Regions from separate parts of the Micromonospora sp. NPDC050200 genome, predicted to be linked through region 2. Evidence: predicted binding sites of a transcription regulator. Region 2 holds the regulator's gene; the other holds the start of a gene.
The links. Region 2 encodes HrcA, which represses chaperone genes, less so after heat shock. Its sites were predicted from a motif close to GGTTNGCACNCTCNNNNNGAGNGTGCNAACC; they were not measured.

Region 1: a site for HrcA is predicted at 5,749-5,779, ahead of groL (chaperonin GroEL). Genes of this name have one in related genera too.

The regions. Positions count from the first base shown of each region.
Region 1 covers NZ_JBFALG010000013.1:57,239-65,050, forward strand. The annotation lists gene AB0I41_RS11575 (GNAT family N-acetyltransferase) at 83-1,102, shown strand; gene AB0I41_RS11580 (hypothetical protein) at 1,173-1,463, opposite strand; gene paaN (phenylacetic acid degradation protein PaaN) at 1,613-3,286, shown strand; gene AB0I41_RS11590 (GNAT family N-acetyltransferase) at 3,520-4,050, opposite strand; gene AB0I41_RS11595 (cold-shock protein) at 4,273-4,476, shown strand; gene AB0I41_RS11600 (hypothetical protein) at 4,667-5,701, shown strand; gene groL (chaperonin GroEL) at 5,979-7,601, shown strand; gene AB0I41_RS11610 (hypothetical protein) at 7,662-7,812, opposite strand, start outside.
Region 2 covers NZ_JBFALG010000029.1:51,721-59,532, forward strand. The annotation lists gene AB0I41_RS20035 (hypothetical protein) at 1-388, opposite strand, end outside; gene AB0I41_RS20040 (enoyl-CoA hydratase-related protein) at 497-1,306, opposite strand; gene hemW (radical SAM family heme chaperone HemW) at 1,326-2,549, shown strand; gene AB0I41_RS20050 (DUF4870 domain-containing protein) at 2,587-3,177, opposite strand; gene hrcA (heat-inducible transcriptional repressor HrcA) at 3,413-4,435, shown strand; gene dnaJ (molecular chaperone DnaJ) at 4,512-5,651, shown strand; gene AB0I41_RS20065 (16S rRNA (uracil(1498)-N(3))-methyltransferase) at 5,653-6,387, shown strand; gene AB0I41_RS20070 (SDR family oxidoreductase) at 6,434-7,195, opposite strand; gene AB0I41_RS20075 (histidine triad nucleotide-binding protein) at 7,242-7,601, shown strand; gene AB0I41_RS20080 (serine hydrolase domain-containing protein) at 7,598-7,812, shown strand, end outside.

The DNA.
Region 1 (7,812 bases), on a different contig from region 2:
ACGTCCCTCCCGACCAACGTCCGAACGGGCCAGCGGATAAATCGCTGGCCCGTTCGCTTTTCGATGCCGCAGGCTGACCGGCATGGGTATCACCATCACACCCGTCGACGCGGGTGACCGGGTCGCCGTCGACGGGGCGTACCGGATCGGCGCGGCGGCCGACGACGTGGACTGGCCGGACCTCCCGGCGTACTGCCGGCGGCGGTTCGAGGCGCTGGTGCGGCATCCGATGCCGGGCATCGCCACCCGCTGGGCACTGGCCCGGGTCGACGGCGCGCCGGCCGGCTGGCTCCGCCTCGAACTGCCACAGCTGGACAACACCGAGAACGCGACCGCCGAGCTGGTGGTGCACCCGGCGTACCGGCGGCGGGGCGTCGGCCGGGCGCTGCACGAGCACGGCCTGCGGCTGCTGCGCGAGGCGGGCCGCAAGCGGGTGATCGGTTCGGCGGTGTCGACGCTGCCCGGCGGCCCGGTGCGGGACGGCGCCGCTGACGCGTTCGCCGCCGCGATGGGCGCGCGCCCCGCGCTGGTGGCGGTCCGCCGCCGGCTGGACACCACCCGGCTCGACCGGGCCGCGCGGGCCGCCCTGCTGGCCGACGCCGGGGGCCCGGCCGCCGGCTACCGCACGGTCAGCTGGCGGCAGGTCACCCCCGACGAGTACGTCGCCGACGTGGCCTACCTGGAGGGCCGGCTGATGACCGACGCGCCCCTGGGCGACGTCGAGTGGGAGCAGGAGCGGGTCGACGCGGAGCGGATCCGGGCCACCGAGCGGGCGCTCGACGTCCGGGGCAGCCGCCGCTACCACGTCGCGGCGCGGCACGAGGGCTCCGGCCGGCTGGTCGCCTGGAGCATGCTCAGCCTCGCCGCGAACACCGACTGGCACGCCTGGCAGCAGATCACCATCGTCGACCCGGACCACCGGGGCCACCGGCTCGGCCTGCTCACCAAGGTCGAGAACTTGGAGCACGCGCTGGCGCACGAGCCGGCGCTGCGCGTGGTCGACACCTTCAACGCGGCGGCGAACGGGCACATGATCCGGATCAACGAGCAGCTCGGCTTCCGGCCGGTCGACGCCTCGACGGAGTGGCAGTTGACGCTCTGAACTCCGACGGCTCCCCGGCCCGGCAGATCGGACAACCTCGGAGCAGGGCGGCCGGCGCCTGGTCCGTGGATCAGGTCCCCTCTTGGGCGACCTCCAGGTTGACGTACCGGGGGTCACCCTTCGCCAGCCTCCGCATCCGCTCGGCGTACGTGCCCGTCTCCGGTCGGCCGCTGTGGGCCATCGCCTGTTCGTAGGTGTCGAACTCGGCGACCATGACGAAATGTCCCGGCCGTTCCCGGTCCTCGGCCATGACGAACCGGCTCGGGCCGCCGTCCGGGTGCTCCCGTGCCCACTGCTCGTTGAGTTTCCGCACCTCGTCACGCTGGTCCGACTCGTACTCGATGACCTGGACAAAGGGCATCTGGTCCACCTCCCGACGGGTTCCTTCCATCCCGCCCGGGCATTCCCGCTGGGCTTCCGTCCATGTGTTCCGGCCCCGCCCGGGACGCCGGGGCCACCGCTGGGAGCGGCCCCTACTGCCCGTTCGGTGGCTGCGGCATGATGGCGGTCATGACGGAGACCCCGCATCCCCTGTACGACAGGCACGCCGACACCCTCAACCGCGCGCTGACCGCGATCACGGAGCGGGGATACTGGTCCGCCTATCCCGAGTCACCCAGCCCCCGGGTGTACGGCGAGACCGCCGCCGCCGACGGGAAGGCCGCCTTCGAGGCGTACCTGGACGGCGAGTTCCCCCTCGACCAGCCGGGCGACGGCGCGACCGTCGCCACCGAGGCCAGCCCGTTCGGGCTGGAGCTGAACGTGCGCTACCCGCACGCCGCCGCCGACCAGCTGGTGGGCGCGGCCACCGTGGCGCTGCCGGCCTGGCGCGACGCCGGCCCGCAGGCCCGGGTGGGCGTCTGCCTGGAGATCCTCGACCGGCTGCACAAGCACATCTTCGAGCTGGCCAACGCGGTGCAGTTCACCAGCGGCCAGGCGTTCGTGATGGCCTTCCAGGCCGGCGGCGCGCACGCGCTGGACCGCGCGCTGGAGGCGGTCGCCTACGCGTACGCGGAGATGACCCGGCACCCGGGGACGGCGGGCTGGGAGAAGGCGGCCGGCAAGGGCGACCCGCTGCGGATGACCAAGACGTTCCACGTGGTGCCCCGGGGCGTGGCCCTGGTGATCGGCTGCAACACCTTCCCCACCTGGAACTCGTACCCGGGGCTCTTCGCCTCGCTGGCCACCGGCAACCCCGTGGTCGTCAAGCCGCACCCGCGCGCCGTGCTGCCGCTGGCGATCACGGTGAAGTACGCCCGGGAGGTGCTGGCCGAGGCCGGCTTCGACCCCAACCTGGTGCTGCTCGCCCCCGAGGGGCCGGGCGAGAAGCTCGCCTCCACCCTGGCCCTGCACCCGGCCGTCAAGATCGTCGACTTCACCGGCTCCACCGAGTACGGCGACTGGCTGGAGGCGAACGCCCGGCAGGCGGCCGTCTACACCGAGAAGGCCGGCCTCAACACGGTGGTGGTCGACTCCACCGACGACTTCGCCGGGATGTGCCGCAACCTGGGCTTCACGCTGGCGCTCTACAGCGGCCAGATGTGCACCACCTCGCAGAACTTCCTCATCCCGGCCGGCGGCATCGAGACCGACCAGGGGCACAAGAGCTTCGACGAGGTGGCCGCCGGCATCGCGGGTGCGATCGGCAAGCTCACCGCCGACCCGGCGCGCGGGGTCGAGCTGACCGGCGCCATCGTCAACGAGGGAGTGCTGGAGCGGCTGGACGAGGTCACCAAGGTCGGCGAGCCGGTGCTGGAGTCCCGTACCGTCGAGCACCCGTCGCTGCCCGGCGCGGTGGTGCGGACGCCGACCATCGTGAAGCTGGCCGCCGACGACACCGCGACCTACGGCCGCGAGTGGTTCGGGCCGATCTCCTTCGTCATCGCCACCGACTCCACCGCCCACAGCCTGGAGATCCTGCGCACGACGGTGGGTGAGAAGGGCGCGCTGACCGCCGCCGTCTACTCCACCGACCCCTCGGTGCTGGACGCGGCCGAGGCCGCCGCGGTCGACGTCGGCGTGCACCTGTCCTGCAACCTGACCGGCGGGGTCTTCGTGAACCAGTCGGCCGCGTTCTCGGACTTCCACGGCAGCGGCGCCAACCCGGCCGCGAATGCCGCGCTGACCGACGGCGCGTACGTGGCGAACCGGTTCCGGATCGTGCAGAGTCGTCGGCACGTCTAGGCCTTCGTCTCGGGTCCAGGTTGGGGTTTCCGGGGGGAGCCCGCCCGCTCCAGGCGGTCAGGCTTGATCCTTCCGCGGGCGGGCTCCCCCCCCGGAAACCCGTGCGGTGTGCGCTGGCGGGCGCCGCTGCCGGGGCCGGGGGTGTGTCTCACCGGGGTGCTGCCCTGCGTGATGGTTCTGAGGGTCGGGGGCGGCAGTCCGGGGTGCTGCCTTGCGTGCTGGTTCTACGGGGGTCAGGCGGGGCGGCGCATCTGGAGTTCGCGCAGGGCGGGGACGGTGGGGTGCGGTACGCGTACCCCGGTGTCGGTGAAGCCGAGCCGGCGGTAGGCGCGACAGGCCCGCTCGTTGCCGACCACCACCTCCAGCATCAGCTCCGGCCGGCCGCACGCGCGCGACCAGGCGGCCACCCCGTCGATCAGCTCGCCGAGCAGGCCGCTGCCCCGCCAGGTCGGGGTCACGTAGACGGCGTAGACGACGGTCAGGCCGGGCTCGTCCGGGGAGGCGGTGCCGCCGGCGTGGCCGACCAGCCGGCCGCCGGGATCGGCGACGAACTGCGCGGTGTGGTCACCCCGGGAGACGTGGGCGATCCGGGCCGCGTAGTCGGCGTGCGGGCGGGCGGCGGCCTGGGCCACGGTCTCCAGGAACGCCAGCGGCGCGTCCGCGAGCATCTCCAGCCGCAGCGCCCGCATCCGGGCGGTGTCCTCGTGGCATACCCGGCGGACGCCGGCTCTCCGGGCTTCCGGCCGGGCCGGGGTAGCTGTCATGTCCGCATGCATACCGCAGCGACCACCGCCGATGGGTGAACGGTCGGCGGAGCGCCGGAATATGCCCGATTTGGGGTCGTGCGCCGTCGTCACTCCTCGTGTAGCGTGCGATTTCGGTCACCGATTCAGCGGCCCTCACCGATCGCCGAAGCGGTGGTCCTCCGGTGCCGGTCCGCCGGCCTCCGGGGTCGTGGAACGCCGCGCAGAGTGAGGAAGTGCACCGTGGCACAGGGCACCGTGAAGTGGTTCAACGCCGAGAAGGGCTACGGCTTCATCGCCGTCGACGGCGGCCAGGACGTCTTCGTCCACTTCTCCGCCATCGAGATGGACGGCTACAAGGCGCTGGACGACGGGCAGCGGGTGGAGTTCGAGATCGCCCAGGGCCAGAAGGGCCCGCAGGCCGAGCGGGTACGCGTCGTCGCCTGAGTCGCGCCCCGTCCCGCTTGCCGGCCGGCCCCCTGCGGGGCAGCGGCGCCGGCGGGCACCAGGGAAGATCATGGGCCGATCCAGCCGTCGCTGAGGAGGGTCCATGTCCGACCAGTTCCCGTCGGGTCCACCCGAACCCGGTCCTACGGGCTCACCCGCGCCGGGGGAGCCGGCCGCGTCCGGTCCGGTGGTGCCCAGTCAGCCCATGCCGCCGGGGCAGCCGGCCCCGCCATCGCCGTGGGATCCGGCCGGCGCGCAGCCGCAGGGCTGGGTGTTCCCGCCCACCGGCGGTTACCCGCCCGGCTCCGGCCCGTACGCCGGCTTCCCTCCGGGCTACCCGCCGTACGGCGGTCACCTCCCGTACGGCTGGCCGGTCGGCGGTGGGTGGGACCCGGCCGACCCGCTGGTGAACCCGCCGTACGCCGGCGTCAGCGGCTGGTTCGCCCGGTGCGCCGGGGCGCTGCGCCGCAGTTGGCGCAAGCTGCTGCCGATCATGCTGCTCACCCAGGCCCTCCCCGCCGCGGTGATCTCGATCATCAGCCTCGGGCTGGACCCGACGCCGCAGCTGGAGTCGATGCCCGCCGACGGCTCGCTGCCCGAGGGTTACCTGGGCGCCCTCCTCACGCTCGTGGGCTGGGTGCTGGTCGCCAGCCTGCTCCTCTCCCTGGTGCAGAGCGTGGGCTGGGCGGCCGGCACGTGGGTGCTCACCCGGCAGGCGGCCGGTGAACCGGCCGACCTCGGCGGCGCGCTGCGCTACGGCCTGCGCCGGGCGCCGGGCCTGTACGCCTGGAGCCTGCTGATCGGCGTGATCCTCACGGTCGGTTTCGCCTTCTGCGTGCTGCCCGGCGTCTACCTCGCCTTCGCGCTCGCCCTGGCCGGCCCGGTCTACCTCTTCGAGCGGCAGAACCCGATCGGCCGCTCCTTCCGCTTCTTCCACGACCGGCTCGGCATGGTGCTGGGCCGGATCGCGCTGGTCGCGGCGGCGGTCATCGCCGGCAGCCTGGTCGGCGCGGTGCTGGAGGCCGTCGGCAGGACGCCCCTGGGCACCGACCCGTTCGCGGCCCCGGGCTCGGCGGTGGGCGCCGTCGCGGTGGTCGTGGTGACCGCCGCGCTGGTCGTCCCGGTCTACCTGGTGCAGCTGGTCGGGCTGGTTGTGACCTACGCCGAGCAGCGGGCCCACGAGGCCCCGGTGAACGTCGCGCGACTGGCGGCGGAACTCGGCTGACCGGCCCGATCGCGCTTGCACTCGGCAGGGGAGAGTGCTAAACAAGTCATTGGCACTCGCATACCGTGAGTGCCAATGGTCGGGGCGGTAGGGCCACGGCCGCACGGGCGTCTCGATGGCGCCGGGGCGGCACATGGCCGGTCGTCGCGGGCTGTCCGGCCCGGCCGAAGGACGTCGTCGTCGCCAGGTGGCGGCGTCCCAAGGTGCGTACACCAGGCGGCCCATCCGGGGCACAAATACCCGGGTGGCCCGTGAGTGTCCAGGAGGACAACGCCGTATGGCCAAGATGATCGCGTTCGACGAAGAGGCGCGCCGCGGCCTCGAGCGGGGCATGAACCAGCTCGCCGACGCCGTGAAGGTGACGCTCGGCCCCAAGGGCCGCAACGTCGTGCTCGAGAAGAAGTGGGGTGCCCCCACCATCACCAACGATGGTGTGAGCATCGCCAAGGAGATCGAGCTCGAGGACCCCTACGAGAAGATCGGCGCCGAGCTGGTCAAGGAGGTCGCCAAGAAGACCGACGACGTGGCCGGTGACGGCACGACGACGGCGACCGTCCTGGCCCAGGCCCTGGTCCGCGAGGGCCTGCGCAACGTGGCCGCCGGCGCCAACCCGATGGCCCTGAAGCGGGGCATCGAGGCCGCCGTGGCCAGCGTCTCGGAGGAGCTGCTCAAGCTCGCCAAGGACGTGGAGACCAAGGAGCAGATCGCCTCCACCGCCTCCATCTCGGCCGGTGACAACACCGTCGGCGAGATCATCGCCGAGGCGATGGACAAGGTCGGCAAGGAAGGCGTCATCACCGTCGAGGAGAGCAACACCTTCGGCCTGGAGCTCGAGCTCACCGAGGGTATGCGCTTCGACAAGGGCTACATCTCCGCGTACTTCATGACCGACCCGGAGCGCATGGAGGCCGTCTTCGACGACCCCTACCTCCTGATCGTCAACAGCAAGATCGCGTCGGTGAAGGACCTGCTCCCGATCCTGGAGAAGGTCATGCAGTCGGGCAAGTCGCTGCTGATCATCGCCGAGGACATCGAGGGCGAGGCCCTGGCGACCCTGGTCGTCAACAAGGTCCGGGGCACCTTCAAGTCGGTCGCCGTCAAGGCGCCGGGCTTCGGTGACCGCCGCAAGGCCATGCTGGCCGACATCGCCATCCTCACCGGTGGCCAGGTCATCAGCGAGGAGGTCGGCCTCAAGCTGGACGCCGTCGGCCTCGACATGCTGGGCCGCGCCCGCAAGGTCGTGGTGACCAAGGACGAGACCACCATCGTCGACGGTGCCGGCGACGCCGAGCAGATCCAGGGCCGGGTCAACCAGATCCGGGCCGAGATCGACAAGAGCGACTCCGACTACGACCGCGAGAAGCTGCAGGAGCGGCTGGCCAAGCTGGCCGGCGGTGTTGCGGTGATCAAGGTCGGCGCGGCCACCGAGGTCGAGCTGAAGGAGCGCAAGCACCGCATCGAGGACGCCGTCCGCAACGCGAAGGCCGCCGTCGAGGAGGGCATCGTCCCGGGTGGTGGCGTCGCGCTGGTGCAGGCCGGCAAGACCGCCTTCGACAAGCTGGACCTGACCGGCGACGAGGCGACCGGCGCGCAGATCGTCAAGATCGCGCTGGACGCCCCGCTGCGGCAGATCGCCGTCAACGCCGGCATGGAGGGTGGCGTGGTCGTCGAGCGCGTCCGCAACCTGGACGCCGGCCACGGCCTCAACGCCGCCAGCGGTGAGTACGTCGACCTGCTGGCCGCGGGCATCATCGACCCGGCCAAGGTGACCCGCTCGGCGCTGCAGAACGCCGCCTCGATCGCGGCGCTCTTCCTCACCACCGAGGCCGTCGTGGCGGACAAGCCGGAGAAGACCCCGGCCGCCCCGGCTGGTCCGGGTGGCGGGGACATGGACTTCTGAGTCCAGCTCCGAACGCCGAAAAGGGGCGGGCCGCGCGAGCGGTTCGCCCCTTTCCGTCGGTCAGGGCAGGCTGCGCTGGTTGCGCCGCTTCTGTGCCCGGTCGTACGGCGGGCGGACGGCGACCGGCTCGTCCACCACGGTCACCGGGTCGTCGACCGCCGGCTCGTCGACCCCGGCCATCTCGACAAGCTGCTCGGCGTCGCCGTAGTCC
Region 2 (7,812 bases):
AGAACCGGTTCGCCGCGTACCGCTGGTCGCGGATCTGCTCCGGGGTGCCCCAGCCCTGGCTGGGGCGCTGCTGGAACAGGCCGACCGAGTCCCGGTCGCCACCGGCGAGGTTGCGCAGCCCGGACTCCTGGTACGCGGTGGCCAGGGCGACCACCACCGCCCGCTCGGGCATCTGCCGCTGGATGCCGATCGCCGCGATGGTCGCCGCGTTCGCCATCTGGTCGGCGTCCAGCACCACGGTGCCGTCGGCCTGGACGGTGCAGGTGCGGCTGGCGACGGGGAGCCGGAGCTGGCCACCGAGCTGGCGGACGACGACCCAGACCCCGAGAAGGGCGACGACCGCGAACACGACACCGACTGCCACGATTGCCCTGGTTCGCACCCGCACCTCCTGTTTCACGGTCCTCCCCAGCGTACGTCTCCGAAAAGGCGAGCCGGGTCGGCCGACCGGTTCACGTTCCCGGGAGCAAAGGAAGAAAACCGCCCGAGATGGGCGCTACCGTGCCTGCTCTGCCGGACCACCGTCCAGAGCGGCCACCCATCGAGCAGGTCGCTTCTCGCGGAAGGCCAGCACGCCCTCGCGGCCCTCCTCGGAGAGGAAGTAGCCGGTGGAGAGGGCGGACAGCTCGGCGATCTCGCCGCGCAGGTCGTTGGCGGCCGGGCGGCGCAACAGCCCCTTCGCCCCGGTCAGCGCCCCCGGCGCCCCCCGCACCAGCGAGGCGCACCAACGCTCCACCGCCGCGTCCAGCCCGTCCGCCGGGACGGCGGCGGTCACCAGGCCGATCTCGGCGGCCCGCCGGCCGTCGAAGGTGTCCCCGGTCAGGTACAGCTCGGCCGCCGCGCGCGGGTGCAACCGGGGCAGCACGGTGGCGGAGATGACCGCCGGGATCACCCCGATCCGCACCTCGGTGAAGGCGAACGTCACCTCCTCGGCGCAGACCGCCAGGTCGGCCGCTGCGATCAGGCCCAGCCCGCCGGCCCGAGCCAGCCCGGCCACCTTCGCCAGCACCGGCTTGGGGCACTCCCAGACCGCCGCCAGCACGTCGCCGAGCATCCCGGCCGGGACGGTCCCGCCGGCGTACGCGGCGGCCGTCTCCTTCAGGTCCGCGCCGGAGCAGAAGACCGGCCCGGTGTGGTCCAGCACGATCACCCGTACGGCGTCGTCGGCGACCGCCGCGGCGATCCCGGCCAGCAGCTCGGTCATCAGCGGGGTGGAGAGCGCGTTGCGGTTGTGCGGGCTGTCCAGGGTGAGGGTGGTCACCCCGCGGGCCGTGGCGACCCGCACGAGGCGGTCGGGAGAGGTCATGCCGGGCACACTAGTGGCCATGCCCGGCGTCCTTCCAGAAGGCGAGACCGTCCCCGTCGACGGGTCGCTGCCCGCCACCGCCCTGAGCGCGGTCGGCGCGCGCGGCTTCGGCGTGTACGTCCACGTGCCGTTCTGCGCCAGCCGCTGCGGCTACTGCGACTTCAACACCTACACCGCCGCCGAACTCGGTGGCGGTGTGGGCCGGGAGTCGTACGCCGACACCGTGCTGGCCGAGCTGGCGCTGGCCGCCCGGGTACTCGGCGACACCTCGCCGCCGCGGGTCGACACCGTCTTCGTCGGCGGCGGCACGCCGACCCTGCTCCCCGCCGACGACCTGGCCCGCATCCTCGACGGCATCGACCGCACCTGGGGGCTGGCCGCCGACGTCGAGGTGACCACCGAGGCCAACCCCGAGTCGGTCACCCCGCAGTCGCTGAAGACGCTGCGGGCGGCCGGCTACACCCGGATCTCGCTGGGCATGCAGTCCGCGGCGCCGGGGGTGCTGGCGGTGCTCGACCGCACGCACAGCGCCGGCCGGGCCACCGCCGCCGCCCGGGAGGCGCGGGACGCCGGGTTCGACCACGTCAACCTCGACCTGATCTACGGCACGCCGGGGGAGAGCGCGGAGGACTTCGCCGCCTCTCTCGACCAGGCGGTCGCCGCCGGGGTGGACCACGTCAGCGCGTACGCCCTGATCGTGGAGGACGGCACCCGGCTCGCCGCCCGGATGCGGCGCGGCGAGCTGCCGTACCCCTCGGACGACGTCGCCGCAGACCGGTACCTGGCCGCGGAGGCCGCCCTCGGCGCGGCCGGTTTCTCCTGGTACGAGGTCTCCAACTGGGCCCGCTCCGAGGCGGCCCGGTGCCGGCACAACCTGCTCTACTGGACCGGCGCGGACTGGTGGGGCCTCGGCCCGGGGGCGCACAGCCACGTCGGCGGGGTGCGCTGGTGGAACGTCAAGCACCCCACGGCGTACGCGAAGCGCCTGGCCGCCGGGGAGTCGCCCGGCCTGGCCCGGGAGGTGCTGACCGCGGACGAGGCGCACATGGAGGACGTCATGCTCCGGCTGCGGCTCGCCTCCGGCCTGCCGCTGGACGCCCTCGACCCGGCGGGCCGGGCGGGCGCCGAGCGGGCGTTGGCCGACGGCCTGCTGGCCGGCCCGGAGTACGCGGCCGGCCGTGCCGTGCTCACCCTGCGCGGGCGATTGCTCGCCGACGCCGTGGTCCGCGACCTGCTGCCCTGAGGGTGCCCGGCCGGCCGGGGGAGCGGCCGGCCGAGGCTCACTTGATGAAGCTGGCGGACATCGGGTAGCGGTAGGGCTGCCCCTCGTTGGCCTTGATCCCGGCGATGACGCCGAAGATGATGCCGATGATCATCGCGGCGAGGCCGATGAAGATGCCGATGACGATGCAGCTCAGGACCCAGCCGACCAGCGCGATGACCGACCAGAGGATCTGGAAGTTCAGCGCGGCGACCGCGTGCGCGCGGACGATCGGCGACTGGCCGCCCCGGGCGATCAGCGCGATCAGCGGGGCCAGCCAGCCCAGCACGCCGCCGCCGAGGAACATGCCCGCCGCGCCACCGAAGTGCGCCACCAGGATCCAGGTCTTGTCCTCGTTGTTGCCGTACCCGCCGGAGGGAGCGCCGTAGGCGCCACCGGTCGGATAACCGACGCTCGGCGGGGGGTAGCCGCCGGACGGCGGCTGGTCACCGGTGGGTGGCGGATAGCCACCGGGCGGGGGATAGCCGCCCGCCCCCGGGGCCCCGGACAGTGGTGCGGTGGGCGGCTCGTACGACGAGCCGGAGGGAGCGGTCGGGTCCGGCCGGTCACCGGGGTCCCCCGCTCCGGGAGGGCGAGGTGGTTCAGTCATGGACGTCACGGTAGGGGTTGTGGGCAAGTCCCCACCAGAGCGACACCGCCCCGGATGTCCGGATGATCGGCTCTACCGTGCTGTCCGGGCGGCGGGGCGCACCCGTGGTCCGTCGCCGATCATTACGTCGGCGGGGGCGCCGACGTAGACTGGCACTCGCTACAGTCGAGTGCCAGTGCGCTCGCCCGGGGACGCGCCAGCTGCTCCGGGCCGACGTGCGTCAGGAGGTGGGGAGATGGGTCTCGACGACCGCAAGCTCGCCGTGCTGCGCGCGATCGTCGAGGACTACGTCGCCACGCAGGAGCCGGTCGGCAGCAAGGCCCTGGTCGAGCGGCACCAGCTCGGCGTCTCCCCGGCGACGGTGCGCAACGACATGGCCGTGCTGGAGGAGGAGGGCTACATCCGGCAGCCGCACACCAGTGCCGGCCGGGTGCCCACCGACCGTGGCTACCGCCTCTTCGTCGACCGGCTCTCCCGGGTCAAGCCGCTGAGCCCGGCCGAGCGCCGGGCGATCGAGCGCTTCCTGGTCGGCGCGGTCGACCTGGACGACGTGGTGCACCGCACCGTCCGGCTGCTGGCCCAGCTGACCCGGCAGGTCGCCGTGGTGCAGTACCCCAGCCTGGCCCGCTCGTCGGTGCGCCACCTGGAGCTGGTGCCGATCTCCACCACCCGGCTGATGCTGGTCATGATCGCCGACACCGGCCGGGTCGAGCAGCGGTTGGTGGAGCTGCCCGCGCCGATTCCCGCCGACCACGTCATCGACCTGCGCCGGCTGGTCAACGAGAAGTTGGTCGGCAGCCGGCTGTCGGAGACGCCGCCGCTGGTCCAGGCGCTGGTCGACGAGTCCGCCCCGCACCTGCGCGGGGCGATGACCACGCTCTCCACCGTGCTGCTGGAGACGCTGGTCGAACGGCACGAGGAGCGCATCGCGCTGGCCGGCACGGCCAACCTGACCCGCGGCGGCCTGCTCGACTTCCAGGGCTCGCTGCGCCCCATCCTCGAGGCGCTCGAGGAGGAGGTCGTGCTGCTCAAACTCATCGGTGAGGCCGAGCCCAGCACCACCCGGGTGCTGATCGGCGACGAGAACGAGGTCGACAACCTGCGGGCCGCCTCGGTGGTCAGCACCGGGTACGGCCCCGGCGCCACCATCGTCGGTGGTCTGGGGGTGCTCGGACCCACCCGGATGGACTACCCCGGCACCATCGCCACCGTGAGGGCCGTGGCACGCTACGTGGGCGAGCTGCTGGCCCAGAACTGACCCAGGGCAGGGGCCGGCGGCCGGCTCCGGCTGACGACCGCGCAAACGCGAGACGAACATGAGGACACCAGACGCAGTGGCCAGGGACTACTACGGCATTCTCGGCGTGAGCCGGGAGGCCTCCGACGACGAGATCAAGCGCGCCTATCGCAAGCTGGCGCGGCAGTTCCACCCGGATGTCAATCCGGACCCGGAGGCACAGGAGAAGTTCAAGGACATCAACGCCGCGTACGAGGTCCTCTCGGACGACCGGAAACGGCAGATCGTCGACCTGGGCGGCGACCCGCTCGCCCCGGGTGGTGGCGGTGGTCCCGGTGGTCCCGGCGGCGCGGGCCCGTTCGTCGGCTTCCAGGACATCATGGACGCGTTCTTCGGCGGCGCCGCGGGCGGCGCGCGGGGGCCGCGGCCACGCACCCGGCCGGGCGCCGACGCGATCCTGCGGCTGGAGCTGGACCTGCACGAGACCGCGTTCGGCGTCGAGGCGCCGATCACCGTCGACACCGCCGTGCTCTGCACCACCTGCGCCGGCGCCGGCACCGCGGCCGGCACCCACCTGGCCACCTGCGAGGCGTGCGGCGGCCGGGGCGAGGTGCAGTCGGTGCAGCGCACCTTCCTCGGCCAGGTGGTCTCCGCCCGCCCCTGCACCGTCTGCCAGGGGTACGGCACCACCGTCCCGCATCCCTGCCCGACCTGCGCCGGCGACGGCCGGGTGCGGACCCGCCGCTCGCTGACCGTCAAGATCCCGGCCGGGGTCGAGGACGGCATGCGGATCCGGCTGGCCCAGCAGGGCGAGGTGGGCCCGGGTGGCGGCACCGCCGGGGACCTCTACGTGGAGATCCACGAGCGGCCGCACGACGTGTACTCCCGCAAGGGCGACGACCTGCACTGCCGGGTCACCGTGCCGATGACCGCCGCCGCGCTCGGCACCCGGCTGACCATCAAGACGCTGGACAGCGAGGAGACGGTCGACGTCAAGGCCGGCACCCAGCCGGGCAGCACGCTGCGGCTGCGCGCCCGGGGCGTGCCGCACCTGCGCGGCACCGGCCGGGGTGACCTCTACGTCCACCTCGACGTGCGGACCCCGACCAAGCTCGACGCCGACCAGGAGCGGATGCTGCGCGACTTCGCCAAGACCCGGGGCGAGGAGGTCGCCGAGCTGTCCAAGCAGGGCGGCTTCTTCTCCCGGATGCGCGACGCCTTCAACGGGCACGCCTGACGTGTCCGCGCCGCTGTTCCTGGTCGAGGCGCTGCCCACCGGTGACACCCTGACCCTGGACGGCCCGGAGGGCCACCACGCGGCCACCGTGCAGCGGCTGCGCGTCGGCGAGGAGCTGCTGCTCGCCGACGGGCGGGGCGGCACGGCCGCCGCGGTGGTCACCGCCGTCGGCCGGGGCACCCTCGAGGTCGACGTCACCTCCCGGGGGTACGCCGACGCGCCCGTCCCCCGGGTCGTGGTGGTGCAGGGCATCGCCAAGGGGGACCGGGGCGAGCTGGCGGTGCAGGCGATGACCGAGGTCGGGGTGGACGAGATCGTGCCCTGGGCGGCGTCCCGCTCGGTGACCCAGTGGCGCGGCGACCGGGGCGTACGGGCCCGGGACAAGTGGGTGGCGACCGCCCGGGAGGCGGCCAAGCAGGCCCGTCGGCCCTGGCTGCCGGTGGTGGCCGGCGCCCCGGACGAGTCCACCGCCACCGTGGTCCGGCGGATCACCGGGGCCGGTGCCGCGTTCGTGCTGCACGAGGAGGCCGAGGAGCGGCTGACCACCGCGGAGCTGCCCGGGACCGGCGAGATCGTGCTGGTGGTCGGCCCGGAGGGCGGCATCGCCCCGGTCGAGCTGACCGCCTTCGCCGACGCGGGCGCCCGCCCGGTCCGGCTCGGCCCGTCCGTGCTGCGCACGTCCACGGCCGGCGTGGCCGCCCTGAGCGTGCTCGCCACCCGCCTCGGCCGCTGGTAGGCCGCCCGGCTGCCCTCACGCCGCGCCGCCCGACGCCGCGTGCCGGTCAGGTGCGCAGGTACGACGCGCCGTTGAGGTCGACGATGGTGCCGGAGGCCCACTGGGCCGCGGGGCTGGCGAGCCAGTGCACGGCGGCGGCGATCTCCTCGGGGCGGGCCACCCGGCCGAAGGGGCTCTGCGCCCGGATCGCGTCGCCCCGCTCGCCGGCCAGGTGGTCGGTGGTCATGTCGGTCTCCACGAATCCGGGCGCGACGGTGGCGACCGCGATGCCGTACGGGGCGAGCGCGACGGCGAGGGACTGGCCGAGCGCGTTCAGGCCGGCCTTGCTGGCCCCGTAGGCGGGCTGGTCCGGCTCGCCCCGGAAGGCGCCCCGGGAGGAGACGTTCACCACCCGGCCCCCGTGGCCCCGCATGTGCTGGGCGGCGCACCAGGTGACATTGGCCGCCCCGGTCAGGTTGGTCTCCAGCACCAGCCGCCACTGCCGCTGCCACTGCTCGTACGAGGCGCCGAAGACCGGGTGCGGGGCGTCCCGCTCGCCGTACACGCCGGCGTTGTTGACCAGCACGTCCAGCCCGCCGAGCCGGGCGGCGGCGGCGTCCACCATGGCCCGTACCGCGGCCGGGTCGGTGAGGTCCGCGCGGACCACCACGTGGCCGTCGCCGGGCAGCTCGGCGCGGAGCGCCTCGGCCAGTTCGGTCGAGTCGCGGTGGTGGATCGCCACCCGGTCCCCGCTCGCCGCGAACGCCCGCGCCACCGCGCGGCCGATGCCGCGCGAGGCCCCCGTCACCAGTACCGCCCGTGAAGTCACGGGGCACATCATGCCCCAGCCCGCCGGCACGCCTTACCATGCCCCGATGGGATCCGACTGCCTGTTCTGCCGCATCGTCGCCGGGGAGATCCCGGCCACCATCGTCCGGGAAACGGACACCACCCTCGCCTTTCGCGACATCGGCCCGAAGGCGCCGGTGCACGTGCTGGTGATCACGAAGGAGCACTACGCCGACGTGGCCACGCTCGGGCAGGGTGACCCGAAGCTCGCCGGCGAACTGCTCGCCACGGCGGCGGCGGTGGCGGAGGACGAGGGGCTGCTCGGTGACGGCTACCGGCTGATGTTCAACACCGGCGCGTACGGCGGCCAGGAGGTCTTCCACGTGCACGCGCACCTGCTCGGCGGCGCGCCGCTCGGCCCGATGCTGGCCCGGGACGTCGCGTGACCGCTGGGCAAGATCGGCTGGCCCGGATGGTGCGCCGGGTGCAGGCGCAGGCCCGGGTGCCGGCCCTCTCGGCAGCCCTGCACCGGGCCGACCGGCCGCTGTGGACCTGTGAGGCCGGCGGCACCGACGCCGGCCTCGGCCCGGGCACCCGGTTCCGGATCGGTTCGGTGACCAAGACCTTCACCTCCGTGCTGGTGATGCAGTGCCGCGA